Regions from separate parts of the Pseudomonas sp. 01L34 genome, predicted to be linked through region 3. Evidence: predicted binding sites of a transcription regulator. Region 3 holds the regulator's gene; each other region holds the start of a gene.
The links. Region 3 encodes sigma-54, which starts transcription at its own class of promoters, with help from an activator protein. Its sites were predicted from a motif close to ANTGGCATNNANNTTGCTNT; they were not measured.
Positions count from the first base shown of each region.

Region 1: a site for sigma-54 is predicted at 2,873-2,892, ahead of AC1DQM_RS14300 (circularly permuted type 2 ATP-grasp protein). Genes of this name have one in related genera too.
Region 2: a site for sigma-54 is predicted at 2,867-2,886, ahead of AC1DQM_RS18980 (flagellar basal body rod protein FlgF). Genes of this name have one in related genera too.

Region 1 covers NZ_JBFTSX010000004.1:509,285-513,792, forward strand. Annotated here, with positions in the region: gene AC1DQM_RS14290 (transglutaminase family protein) at 1-471, opposite strand, end outside; gene AC1DQM_RS14295 (alpha-E domain-containing protein) at 468-1,418, opposite strand; gene AC1DQM_RS14300 (circularly permuted type 2 ATP-grasp protein) at 1,431-2,840, opposite strand; gene AC1DQM_RS14305 (ribonuclease E inhibitor RraB) at 3,220-3,561, opposite strand; gene AC1DQM_RS14310 (hypothetical protein) at 3,760-3,993, opposite strand; gene speE (polyamine aminopropyltransferase) at 4,149-4,508, opposite strand, start outside.
Region 2 covers NZ_JBFTSX010000005.1:722,224-726,731, forward strand. Annotated here, with positions in the region: gene phhA (phenylalanine 4-monooxygenase) at 1-745, opposite strand, end outside; gene AC1DQM_RS18975 (sigma-54-dependent phenylalanine hydroxylase transcriptional regulator PhhR) at 1,027-2,586, shown strand; gene AC1DQM_RS18980 (flagellar basal body rod protein FlgF) at 2,941-3,681, shown strand; gene flgG (flagellar basal-body rod protein FlgG) at 3,727-4,508, shown strand, end outside.
Region 3 covers NZ_JBFTSX010000005.1:23,826-28,333, forward strand. Annotated here, with positions in the region: gene AC1DQM_RS15575 (HPr family phosphocarrier protein) at 1-272, opposite strand, end outside; gene rapZ (RNase adapter RapZ) at 288-1,145, opposite strand; gene ptsN (PTS IIA-like nitrogen regulatory protein PtsN) at 1,148-1,612, opposite strand; gene hpf (ribosome hibernation-promoting factor, HPF/YfiA family) at 1,625-1,933, opposite strand; gene AC1DQM_RS15595 (RNA polymerase factor sigma-54) at 2,008-3,501, opposite strand; gene lptB (LPS export ABC transporter ATP-binding protein) at 3,686-4,411, opposite strand; gene lptA (lipopolysaccharide transport periplasmic protein LptA) at 4,411-4,508, opposite strand, start outside.

The DNA.
Region 1 (4,508 bases), on a different contig from region 3:
ACGCCCGGCGAAAGCTTGCGCGGCGCTGGTCTCCACTTCAGTGGAACCCGGCGTGTAGGTCATGTGCTGGTTCAGGCCATGCATCAAATCGATCAGCGCCGTGCGATCCCGCCGTTGCTTGCACGCCTTCTCGGCAAACGCGCGCAGGGCTTCGTCGGCTTCGGTCAGCCGGGTGAAACGCAGGAACGGCAGCGCCGACTGACTCTCGTGCTCGGCTTCGCGCAGCTCGTCGATATCGACCTGGCCACGGGCGCCGATGATGATCGCCTCATGCGGCTCGTCCAGGGTCAACACATGCAGGATGTTGCCGAACGGATCGAGTTGCGCGCGCACCGGGCGCGGCAGGTCGAGTTGCCAGCTCAGCACGTGCTGGCGCTCGCTGTCGTGGGGTGTCAGTCGCAGGTACTGGATGCTCGCCCGCACCTGATCTTCGTAGTGATAGGCGGTCTCGTGGCTAATGGAAAGTCTCATGCAGCCTCCAGATAGGAACTGTGTATGGCATTGCCCAACTGGCGCACCAGCGGGATGAACTCGGTCAGCCAGGTGTGCAGGCCTTCGTCGAGGATTTCGTTGATACCGGTGTAGCGCAGGCGCGCGTCCATTTCCGCCGCCAGGCGTTGTGCGGGACGGCCGTTGGCCCCCGGTAGTTGAGCGAGAATCTGATCGACCTCTTCGGTGCAGGCTCGCAGGGATCGCGGCACATCGGCGCGCAGCAATAACAGCTCGGCCACATGCCGGGCGCCGGGGGCGTCGCGGTAGATTTCGGTGTAGGCCTCGAACGATGACAAGGCCCGCAACAAGGCGCTCCATTGGTAGTAGGCGTGGGCCGTACCGTCACTGACGGCTTCGGCTTGATCGCCGGCCATTTCGTAACGGGCATCAAGCAGGCGCAAGGTGTTGTCGGCCCTTTCGATAAAGGTGCCCAGACGAATGAAGCGGAACGCGTCGTTACGCATGATCGTGCCGTAGCAAGCGCCGCGGAACAGGTGGGAACGTTCCTTGATCCACTCACAGAAACGGCTCATGCCGTAGCGACTCAAGCCCTGCTCGGCGATCCCGCGAATTTCCAGCCAGGTGGCGTTGATGTTTTCCCACATGTCGGCGGTGATTCGCCCACGCACCGCATGGGCGCTGGCTCGCGCGGCACCGAGGCAGCTGTAGATGCTCGCCGGGTTGGCCGCGTCCAGGGCGAAAAAATGCAGCAGCCGTTCGGCATGCAGATCGCCGTGGCGCGCCAGGTAATCGTCCAGGGTGCCAGTGATCAGCAACGGCATGGCCAGTTCGTGCAAGCCGTCGCCACGACCGTCCTGGGGCATCAGCGACAGCGAATAACTGATGTCGAGCATCCGCGCGAGGTTTTCCGCCCGCTCCAGGTAACGCGACATCCAGTACAGATCCGAGGCAGTTCTACTTAACATGGCAAGCTTCCTTCAATCCTCGACCACCCAGGTGTCCTTGGTTCCGCCGCCCTGGGACGAGTTCACCACCAGGGAGCCTTCACGCAAGGCGACACGGGTCAAACCGCCGGGCACAACCCGGGTTTCGCGGCCAGACAATACAAACGGACGCAGGTCGATGTGGCGCGGTGCGATGCCGTTTTCGACAAAGGTCGGACAGGTCGACAACGACAACGTCGGTTGCGCGATGTACGCGTGGGGCTTGGCTTTGATCCGCTCGCGGAAAGACTCGATCTCCGCCGCCGTCGCCGCCGGCCCCACCAGCATTCCGTAACCGCCGGAGCCTTGGGTTTCCTTGACCACCAGCTCCGGAAGGTTGGCCAGCACGTGGGACAGTTCAGAAGGATTACGACACTGCCACGTCGGCACGTTCTTCAAGATCGGCTCTTCATCGAGGTAGAAACGAATCATGTCCGTGACGAAGGGATACACCGACTTGTCGTCCGCGACCCCGGTGCCGATGGCATTCGCCAGCACCACATTGCCGGAGCGGTAGGACGACAGCAGCCCTGGAACGCCAAGCATCGAATCGGGGTTGAACGCCAGCGGATCGAGGAAAGCATCGTCGAGGCGACGGTAGATCACGTCGACCGCTTTCGGCCCGTCCGTGGTGCGCATGAACACCTTGTCGTCGCGCACGAACAGGTCGGCGCCTTCCACCAGTTCAACGCCCATTTCCCGAGCGAGGAACGCATGCTCGAAAAACGCACTGTTGAAACGCCCCGGCGTCAGCACCACCACGCTCGGGTTGTCGATCGGGCTGGAGCTTTTCAGGGTGTCGAGCAACAGGTTCGGGTAGTGGTCGATCGGCGCGATGCGCTGGGCCGCGAACAACTCGGGGAACAAGCGCATCATCATCTTGCGGTCTTCGAGCATGTAGCTCACGCCGCTGGGGGTACGCAGGTTGTCTTCGAGCACGTAGTACGTGCCGTCGCCATCGCGTACCAGGTCGACGCCGGAAATGTGCGAATAGATATCGCGGTGCAGATCCAGCCCTTGCATCGCCAACTGGTATTGCTCGTTGGCCAGCACTTGTTCGGCCGGGATGATGCCGGCCTTGATGATGCGCTGCTCGTGATAGAGGTCGGCAAGGAACATGTTCAATGCCTTGACCCGCTGAATGCAGCCGCGTTCGACGACCCGCCATTCACTGGCGGGGATGCTGCGGGGAATGGTGTCGAAGGGAATCAGGCGCTCTGTCCCCTGCTTATCACCATAGAGCGTGAAGGTAATCCCGGCGCGATGAAATAACAGATCGGCCTCGCGTCGCCGTTGTGCCAGAAGCTCGTCAGGCGTTTCGGCCAACCAACGGGCAAACTCCCGATAATGCGGACGGACCTGGCCGCCGGCATCGTACATCTCATCAAAATAGGTGCGGATCATGCCGTACTCCTTGTCACACGGACATCCAGGCCTTCGCAAGGCCCGTGCCATAGGCAGAAACGCTTTGATATCAATCAGTTGGATAATGTTGCTGCGCGCCCCGCACCAATCCTGTGCGGTAATTGCCCCACCCTGATCGCCCCCGCTTCATGGCGAAGCAATGCTGTCGCCTATCAGCAGCATAGTCAGAGTTGATTTCACTGCTCGGGAGGGAGATGCGGATAATCCGTGCATTCGCTGGAAAACTGATCGCTCTTCCCTTTAGCCGCCTGTTCAGGTGGCTTTTTTTTGTCCGTTTGAAATGTGGCGAAATAAAAAGATTGAAACAAAAACGGCCAACCCAAAGGTCAGCCGTTACTAAGTGTCACTGTTCATAAGCTTATGCGAGTAGCCCTCGTATCTCCTGTTTGACGCCCCATCCCTCGATGATGCCACCCAGAGGCTCGACCACCGCCTCGAAGTCCTGCTCGAAGTCGCCGATCCCGTCGTAGGTGGCGTACATCACTTTGCTCAGTTCCAGCGACCACGCGCCGTCGTCACGCGCGCTGATCTGGGCATTCAAGGATTCACCACAAAAATGACCTGCCGCCCTGCGTGCCCGCTCCTCGTCCGGGAAAATGGCGTAGAACTCGATGGGATGGAATCGTGAAAAATCGAAACCGCCTTCTTTCATGCGGCGCAGCACGCTGCTGCTGATGTCTTCTTGATAGGCTGTGCTCATGAAACGTCCCCCTCAGACTGATGGATAGACTTTCCGTATTCCCTGCACTTTCGATGCAGCAACAGAGGTTGCCGCCGGGAAACAAGCATGTAGCTGACAAGACCAGACCTTAGCGAGTCACTCGCTGATCTCGGTTGCAGAGTAGCCTCAAGACAGAGCCGCTGCCAAGGCCTGGTGGTGAATGTGACAGGAGGTGTATCAAATCGGAGTAATACTGAGGATTTCAATGCTGTTTTGGGATTTCAGACTTTTGACGGTCGGATCAGCGGTACGACCCTCCAGATCATTGAGGTCCAGTTCGGCAGCGACCGGCAGGCGTCGGGCGCGAACGAGTTTGGCGGCTTGCTCCTTGCTCGGGCACTCCTCGCACTCGAAGAGTTCGTCGACTGATTCACCGTGATCATCCACGAAAGTGATTTTCCACTTTTGCATCGGTGCCTCCTCGGTAAAACCCATGGATGGGCTTACATCTATCTCGACTCGTGCATTGGCCGATCGTTCCAAGGGATCCTAAAAGCAAGACATGAAAAAAGGCCGTCACCCGCGTGTTTCAAACACCGGCGACGGCCTTTCTTATCGACGAAGCATCAGTCGTTGCTAGGTTTGTTCACCGCTTGCAGCACGTACTGCGGCAACGCGAAGGCACCAATGTGGATTTCCGGGTTGTAATAGCGGGTGATGATGCCGCTGCCGGCGAAGCGCTGTTGCAGGGTTTCGCGGGACAATTTGCGATAAGCGGTATCGGTCGCGCCCCAGGCGAAGGTCATTGCGCCGCCGATGTAGGTCGGCACGGCCGCCTGATAGAAGTGCCAGTCCGGGAACAGGCTGCGCAGACGACCGGCGGTGGTTTTGACTTCTTCGATTTGCATGAACGGGGTGCCGTTCTGGGTCACCAGAATGCCGCCTTCGTTCAGGCAGCGGTGGCAAGCCTGGTAGAAGTTTTCGGA
Region 2 (4,508 bases), 700 kb from region 3:
GCTGCATGCCTTGTTTGACCATGCCCATGATGTCTTCGTGGGCCAGATCGAACAGGCGCTTGAGGTTCGGCAGGACAAAGTACAGCGGCTGCAGAATGTCGATGCGATACGGCGTACGCATGCATTCCAGTGGGTCGAAGGCCTGATGCTCAGGTGCGTCCGACAGGGCGTAAACAGTTTCTTTCGGAGAGGACAGGATGCCGCCGCCATAGATGCGCAGGCCTTGCGGTGTGTCGACCAGGCCGAACTCAATGGTCATCCAGTACAGACGCGCCAGGTACACGCGCTCTTCCTTGGAGGCCTGTAGGCCGAGTTTGCCGTAGGTGTGGGTGAATTCGGCGAACCAGGGGTTGGTCAGCAACGGGCAGTGGCCGAAGATCTCGTGGAAAATGTCCGGCTCTTGCAGGTAATCCAGTTCTTCGCGGGTACGAATAAAGGTCGCCACCGGAAACTGCTTGTTCGCCAGCAATTCGAAAAAGGTCTGGAAGGGGATCAGCGCGGGCACTCGGGCAACTTGCCAGCCGGTGGTTTCACCGAGGACTTTGTTGATTTCGCCGAGTTGCGGAATGCGGTCGTGGGGCAGACCGAGTTTTTCGATACCGTCCAGGTATTCCTGGCATGCACGCCCCTCGATCACTTTCAGTTGGCGAGTGATCAGCGTATTCCACACCGCGTGTTCTTCAGCGGGGTAGTCGATAAAACCTTGCGCATCGGGCTCGCGAGCCACGTATTGCGTCTGCTTCATGCTGCTCTCCTGCTAGGGGAATCGTTCTTGTTGTGTGTACAGCTATGGACCTAGAAATACCCCAAGGTGTTCGGTGTTGCAGCAGGTGATCCGCGTCTTGCGTAGGAAAAATCCGCGCTCTTCGTAAAGTTTTCGTTACGTATTGTCTGCTGTGGCGCAAGTATTGATATTTACGGGTTTGAAATGGCCTACAGGTGTCACATAATCTTGACGAATAACTTGGTGCTCGCGCAGAAAATTCCTTGCGCCGGGCCTCGATCACCGCTGTTACGGGCCTTCATATGCGTATCAAAGTCCACTGCCAGAACCGCATCGGTATCTTGCGCGACATTCTCAACCTGTTGGTCGAGTACGGGATCAACGTCGCTCGCGGCGAGGTGGGTGGTGAGCATGGCAATGCGATCTATCTGCACTGTCCGAACCTGATCAACATTCAGTTCCAGGCGTTGCGGCCGAAGTTCGAGGCGATTGGTGGGGTATTCGGCGTCAAGCGTGTAGGGCTGATGCCCAGCGAGCGTCGGCACATGGAGCTCAATGCCTTGCTCGGCGCCCTGGAGTTTCCGGTGCTGTCGATCGACATGGGCGGTTCCATCGTCGCGGCCAACCGTGCGGCGGCGCAATTGCTCGGGGTGCGGGTGGATGAGGTGCCGGGGATTCCGCTGTCGCGGTACGCCGAAGACTTCGACCTGCCGGAACTGGTGCGCGCCAACAAGTCGCGGATCAACGGCTTGCGGGTGAAGGTCAAGGGTGACGTGTTTCTCGCCGACATCGCGCCGCTGCAATCGGAGCATGACGAAAGCGAGGCCATGGCCGGTGCGGTGTTGACGTTGCACCGGGCGGACCGGGTGGGCGAGCGCATCTATAACGTGCGCAAACAAGAGTTGCGCGGCTTCGACAGCATTTTCCAAAGCTCGAAAGTGATGGCGGCGGTGGTTCGCGAAGCGCGGCGCATGGCACCGCTGGATGCGCCGCTATTGATCGAAGGCGAAACCGGCACCGGCAAAGAGTTGTTGGCGCGGGCCTGTCACCTGGCGAGCCCGCGTGGGCAATCACCGCTGATGGCGCTCAACTGCGCCGGCCTGCCAGAGTCCATGGCCGAGACCGAATTGTTCGGCTACGGCCCCGGCGCCTTCGAAGGGGCGCGGGCCGAAGGCAAGCTCGGGCTCCTGGAGCTGACGGCGGGCGGTACGTTGTTTCTCGATGGCGTCGGCGAAATGAGCCCGCGCTTGCAGGTGAAATTACTGCGCTTTCTGCAGGACGGTTGCTTCCGTCGTGTCGGCAGCGATGAAGAGGTCTATCTGGATGTGCGGGTGATCTGCGCGACTCAGGTGGACTTGTCCGAGCTGTGTGCTCGCGGTGAATTTCGCCAGGATTTGTACCACCGCTTGAACGTGCTCTCGTTGCACATCCCGCCACTGCGCGAATGCCTCGACGGACTGGCGCCGCTGGTGGAGCACTTCCTCGATCAGGCCAGCCGACAGATCGGTTGCCCACTGCCGAAGCTGGCGCCGGCGGCGATGGAACGACTCAGTCACTATCACTGGCCGGGTAACGTGCGGCAATTGGAGAACGTGCTGTTTCAGGCGGTTTCCCTGTGCGAGGGCGGCACCGTCAAAGCCGAGCACATTCGTCTGCCGGACTACGGCGTGCGTCAGCCGCTTGGCGATTTCTCCCTCGAGGGTGGGCTGGACGAGATTGTCGGGCGCTTCGAGAAAGCGGTGTTGGAGCGCTTGTATTCCGAGTATCCGAGCAGTCGGCAACTGGGCAAGCGACTGGGGGTTTCCCATACCACCATTGCCAATAAGTTGCGCGAGTATGAGGTCGGCAAGGAGCCGGGCTAAGCGGCTTTTGTGGCGAGGGAGCTTGCTCCCGCTGGGCTGCGCAGCAGCCCAAAAAATGACAACCGAATTATTGCAGGCAGATCGCGCAGGTAGGTTTTGCGGCCGCTTCGCGCCCGAGCGGGAGCAAGCGCCCTCGCCACAGGGGAACGATCAGCGTCCAGGCTGATCCTTGCCTCTTGGCGGCATGACACCGCCGGTTTTTCGTCTTCGATACATTCCCTCAATCCCCTCTAAATCCCTCAAGTCCTTTGTTTGCCGGGCCCGGCGCCGCCAGAAAAAAGTTGGTCTGCAATTTGCTTATGGCTCAGCAGTACAGCGGTGGGCGGCAAACGTCCGGCATGCAGAGGAAAGAGTGTGGACAAGTACCTTTATGTGGCAATGACCGGCGCCAGCCAGAATGCACTGGCGCAGAAGGCTCATGCCAACAACCTGGCGAACATCTCTACCAATGGTTTTCAGAAGGACCTGGAGCAGGCCCGTTCGATGCCGGTGTTTGGTGACAGCTTTCCGGCGCGTGCGTTTGCCATGAGCGAACGTCCGGCCACCGACTTCTCCCCGGGCGCCCTGGTGGAAACAGGCCGTGACCTCGATGTCGCGGTGCAAGGCAACGGCTGGATCGCCGTGCAGAACCCCGATGGCGGTGAGAGCTACGTGCGCACCGGCAGCCTGAACGTTGATGCGCTGGGCGTGCTGCGCGCCGGCAACGGCATGCCGGTGATGGGCAATGGCGGGCCGATTGCCGTGCCGCCCGAGCAGCAGATCGAAGTCGGCGAAGACGGCACCGTCAGCATCCGTGCGATGGGCGAAGGCCCGCGTGTGATGGCTGAAGTCGACCGCATCAAACTGGTCAACCCGGACTTCAAGAACATGACCAAAGGCCTGGACGGTTCGATCCACACCAAGGACGGCAAGCCGGCGCAAGCCGATGCCGGCGTCAAGCTGGTGTCCGGATTCCTCGAGTCGAGCAACGTCAATGCCGTGGAAGAAATGACTTCGGTACTGGCGCTGGCCAAGCAGTTCGAGCTGCACATCAAGATGATGAACACCGCCAAAGACGATGACCAGGCCATGGCTCGGGTCTTGCAGATCAGCTAATTATCAGAACGTCGCGCCGTAAAACAGGCGCACGAGGAGAAACGAATGCTTCCGGCTCTATGGGTTGCCAAAACAGGTCTGTCCGCCCAGGACACCAACCTCACCACCATTTCCAACAACCTGGCGAACGTATCGACCACGGGTTTCAAACGTGACCGCGCCGAATTCCAGGACTTGCTGTATCAGATCAAGCGCCAGCCAGGCGCCCAGTCGACCCAGGACAGCGAACTGCCGTCGGGTCTGCAAGTGGGTACCGGTGTGCGCATCGTCGGCACCCAGAAAAACTTCACCGCCGGCAGCCTGCAAACCACCGAGCAGCCATTGGACATGGCCATCGACGGCCGCGGTTTCTTCCAGATCCTGCAGCCCGATGGCACCACGTCCTACACCCGTGACGGTACCTTCCACCTGGATTCCAACGGCCAGATCGTCAACGCCAGCGGCTTCGCCCTGGAGCCGGCCATTGTCATTCCGAACAATGCCCAGACGTTCACCGTTGGCCGTGACGGCACCGTGTCCATCACTGTTGCCGGCAGCCCGGCCGCCCAGGTGATCGGCAACCTGCAAACCGCCGACTTCATCAACCCGGCCGGTCTGCAAGCGGTGGGTAACAACCTGTTCCTGGAAACCGCTGCCAGTGGCGCGCCGCAAGTCGGCACCCCGGGCCTGGCCGGTTTCGGCACCACGCTGCAGAACACCCTGGAAACGTCCAACGTCAGCACCGTTGAAGAAATGGTCAACATGATCACCACTCAGCGCGCCTACGAGATGAACTCCAAAGTGATCTCCACCGCCGACCAGATGCTCTCGTTCGTAACGCAGAATCT
Region 3 (4,508 bases):
TATTCGCCTTCGTCGAAGAAGTTGTTGATCAGCGCCACCAGTGCATCCATAGCTTCCTGCTCTTGTTCACCTTCGGTTTTCAGGTGGATTTTGGTGCCCTTGCCGGCTGCGAGCATCATCATGGCCATGATGCTTTTGCCATCGACCATCGTTTCCGGTGTACGGCCAGCTCTGATCTGGCAAGGGAACTGCCCGGCGACGCCAACGAATTTTGCAGACGCGCGGGCATGCAGGCCCAGCTTGTTGATGATTTCGATTTCCAGAGCAGGCATCGCGATGTGAATCCTTTAGCTGAGGTCGCGGTGGCGAACCTGGACGTTCTTCAGGGATTGTTGCAGGACCTGGCCCAGACGTTCGGTCAGGTAGACAGAGCGGTGATGCCCGCCGGTGCAGCCAATGGCAATGGTGACATAGGCGCGGTTGCTGGCGGCAAAGCGGGGCAGCCACTTGAGCAGGTAGGAGGAAATGTCCTGGAACATTTCCTCGACATCCGGCTGCGCCGCCAGGTAGTCGGCCACCGGTTGATCGAGCCCGGATTGAGCTCGTAGCTCCGGCTTCCAGTAGGGGTTGGGCAGGCAGCGCACGTCGAACACCAGATCGGCGTCCACCGGCATGCCACGCTTGAACCCGAAAGACTCCACCAGAAACGCAGTACCGGGCTCCGGCTGATTCAGCAGGCGCAGCTTGATGGTATCGCGCAGCTGATACAGGTTCAGATTGGTGGTGTTGACCTTGAGGTCGGCCAGGTCGGCGATCGGCCCCAGCAGATTGGTTTCATCCTCTATCGCCTCCGCCAGCGAGCGATTGGCACTGCTCAGCGGGTGACGGCGGCGGGTTTCCGAAAATCGTTTGAGCAGGGTCTCTTCATCGGCGTCCAGATACAGCACATCGCACTGGATATGCCGGCTGCGGACTTCTTCCAGCAATTCGGGAAACCGTGACAGGTGGCTCGGCAAGTTGCGTGCATCGATGGACACGGCCACCAGCGGTTGTGCCAGTTCGGTGTGAATCAGTGCGCGTTCGGCCAGTTCCGGCAACAGACCGGCCGGCAGGTTGTCGATGCAGTAGTAGCCGTTGTCCTCGAGAACATCAAGGGCAGTGCTTTTACCTGAGCCGGAGCGGCCGCTGACGATGATCAGGCGCATGATTAGTGACCGTTTTGCTCGTCCAGGACAACCTGATACAAGGCTTCGTTGCTCGGGGCGCTGCGCAGTTTTTCACGCACTTCCTTGCGATCAAGCATGCTGGCGATCTGGCGCAGCAACTCCAGGTGCGCATCGGTGGCGGCTTCGGGGACCAGCAGTACAAACAGCAGGTCAACCGGAGCGCCGTCGATGGCGTCGAAATCGATGGGTGCATCCAGGTGCATCAAGGCACTGATGGGCGATCCGCAGCCCTTGAGACGGCAGTGGGGGATGGCGATACCGTTGCCAAAGCCGGTGGAACCGAGTTTTTCACGGGCGACCAGACTCTCGAAGACATCCTGCATGGCCAGATCCGGCACTTCGCGATGGATGAGGTTGGCAATTTGCTCGAGGGCTTTCTTTTTACTGCCGCCCGGCACGTTCACCAGGGAACGGCCGGGGGTCAGGATGCTTTCAAGTCGGATCATGGGTTGGGAGTGTTAACGACCGGTCGCGCCCTGGAGGAGGCTCTGGGTCTTTTCCTTATGCTTTTTGAGTTGTTTATCCAGCTTGTCGGTCAGTGCGTCGATCGCTGCGTACATATCGGTATGTTCCGCGTTAGCGACCACCTCATTGCCGGGAATATGCAGCGTGGCTTCGATTTTCTGCTTGAGCTTCTCGACCGTCATCGTGACCTGCACGTTGGTGATCTTGTCGAAATGCCTCTCTAATCGTTCGAGTTTTTCGCCGATGTAGGTGCGAAGAGGTTCGGTCACTTCCAGTTGGTGTCCACTGATGTTGACTTGCATACAGCTTCTCCTTCGTTGCCAGTGCATAAAGCGGTAGATCCGATGATCTACCACTGGAACGCTGTGGCGTGGCTCTACATCAACCGCTTGCGTTCGCTCGAAGGCGCGATTCCCAGGGATTCGCGGTACTTGGCGACGGTGCGGCGAGCCACCTGAATGCCTTGTGCCTCCAGTAAACCAGCGATCTTGCTGTCACTCAACGGCTTTTTCTGATTTTCCGCGGCAACCAGTTTTTTGATGATCGCGCGGATCGCCGTAGACGAGCATTCACCGCCTTCGGAGGTGCTGACGTGGCTGGAAAAAAAGTATTTCAGTTCATAGATGCCCCGTGGGGTATGCATGAATTTTTGCGTGGTCACCCGTGAAATCGTCGATTCGTGCATGCCCACCGCTTCAGCGATGTCATGCAGCACCAGCGGTTTCATGGCCTCGTCGCCGTACTCCAGGAAGCCGCGTTGATGCTCGACGATCTGGGTGGCCACTTTCATCAGGGTTTCGTTGCGGCTTTGCAGGCTCTTGATGAACCAGCGAGCCTCCTGCAACTGATTACGCATGAAGGTGTTGTCAGCGCTGGTATCGGCGCGGCGTACGAAGCCGGCATATTGGGCGTTGACCCGCAGGCGCGGCACCGACTCCTGGTTCAGTTCCACCAGCCAGCGCTCGTTGTCCTTGCGCACGATCACGTCGGGAACGACGTATTCGGCTTCGGTGGACTCGATTTGCGACCCCGGGCGCGGGTTGAGGCTCTGGACCAGTTCGATCACCTGGCGCAGTTCATCTTCCTTGAGCTTCATGCGGCGCATCAGCTGGCTGTAGTCGCGGCTGCCGAGCAGGTCGATGTAATCGGTGACCAGGCGCTTGGCCTCGGTCAGCCAAGGGGTCTTGGCGGGCAGTTGGCGCAGTTGCAGCAGCAGGCATTCACCGAGGTTGCGGGCGCCGATACCGGCGGGCTCGAATTGCTGGATGCGGTGCAGGACGGCTTCGATTTCGTCCAGTTCGATGTCCAGTTCCGGATCGAAGGCCTCGAGGATTTCCTCGAGGGTTTCGTCCAGATAGCCCTGATTGTTGATGCAGTCGATCAGGGTCACGGCGATCAGGCGATCGGTGTCGGACATCGGTGCCAGGTTCAGTTGCCAGAGCAAATGGCTTTGCAGGCTTTCACCGGCCGAAGTACGGGTGGTGAAATCCCACTCGTCGTCATCGTTGCTCGGCAGGCTGCTGGCGCTGGTCTGGTAGACGTCTTCCCAGGCGGTATCGACAGGCAATTCGTTGGGAATGCGCTCGTTCCAGTCGCCTTCCTCAAGGTTATCCACCGTCGGGGCGGTTTCCTGGTAGGAGGGTTCCTGAATGTCGGTGTTGGGTTGCTGTTCGGCTTTGTCGGCCAAGGGGTCTGCGTTATCGAAGTCGTCGCCTTCTTCCTGGCGTTCGAGCATCGGATTGGACTCCAGGGCCTCCTGGATTTCCTGTTGCAGGTCCAGGGTCGACAATTGGAGCAGGCGGATGGCCTGTTGCAGCTGCGGTGTCATCGTCAGCTGCTGGCCCATTCTCAAGACTAGCGATGGTTTCATGGCAGGGGCTTAACACCTTATTCGCCGGCGCACATGCGCCATCCACTACAGGGCGCCGAAGCGCCAAACATAAGCAAATTATATGCCTGAAACTGAAGTGTTTGCCTAGAGCGCTGTAACAATAAAAAACTATTGATTTTTTATTGATATGAGCACCAAGGCGACTGGCCAGGCACCTCAGCGCTTACAGGCGGAACTCATGGCCCAGATACACTTCCTTGACCAGTTCGTTGGCCAGGATGGTGGCGGAGTCGCCTTCAGCGATCAGCTGGCCATCGTTGACGATGTAGGCGGTTTCGCAGATGTCCAGGGTTTCACGGACGTTGTGGTCAGTGATCAGCACGCCAATGCCTTTGGCCTTGAGGTGGTGGATGATCTGCTTGATGTCGCCCACCGAGATCGGGTCCACGCCGGCGAAGGGTTCGTCGAGGAGGATGAATTTCGGGTTGGTGGCCAGTGCCCGGGCGATTTCCACCCGACGGCGTTCACCACCGGACAGGCTCATGCCAAGGCTGTCACGAATGTGGTGGATGTGAAATTCCTGCAGCAGGCTTTCCAGCTCTTTGCGGCGACCGGCCTTGTCGAGCTCCTTGCGGGTCTCGAGGATGGCCATGATATTGTCGGTCACCGACAGCTTGCGGAAGATCGACGCTTCTTGCGGAAGATAGCCGATACCGGCCTTCGCGCGACCGTGCATCGGCTGGTGGCTGACGTCCAGGTCATCGATCAGTACGCGACCCTGATCGGCCTGTACCAGACCCACGATCATGTAAAAACAGGTGGTTTTGCCGGCGCCGTTGGGGCCAAGCAGGCCGACGATCTGGCCGCTGTCGATGGACAGGCTGACGTCACGCACGACCTGGCGGCTCTTGTAGCTCTTGGCCAGATGCTGAGCTTTCAGAGTTGCCATTACTGGGTTTTCTCGTCGGTTTTCTTCTTCGGCTGGATCACCATGTCGATACGCGGACGTGTCTCGGTGACCTTGCTGCCCGTGGCGCGACCGGCGC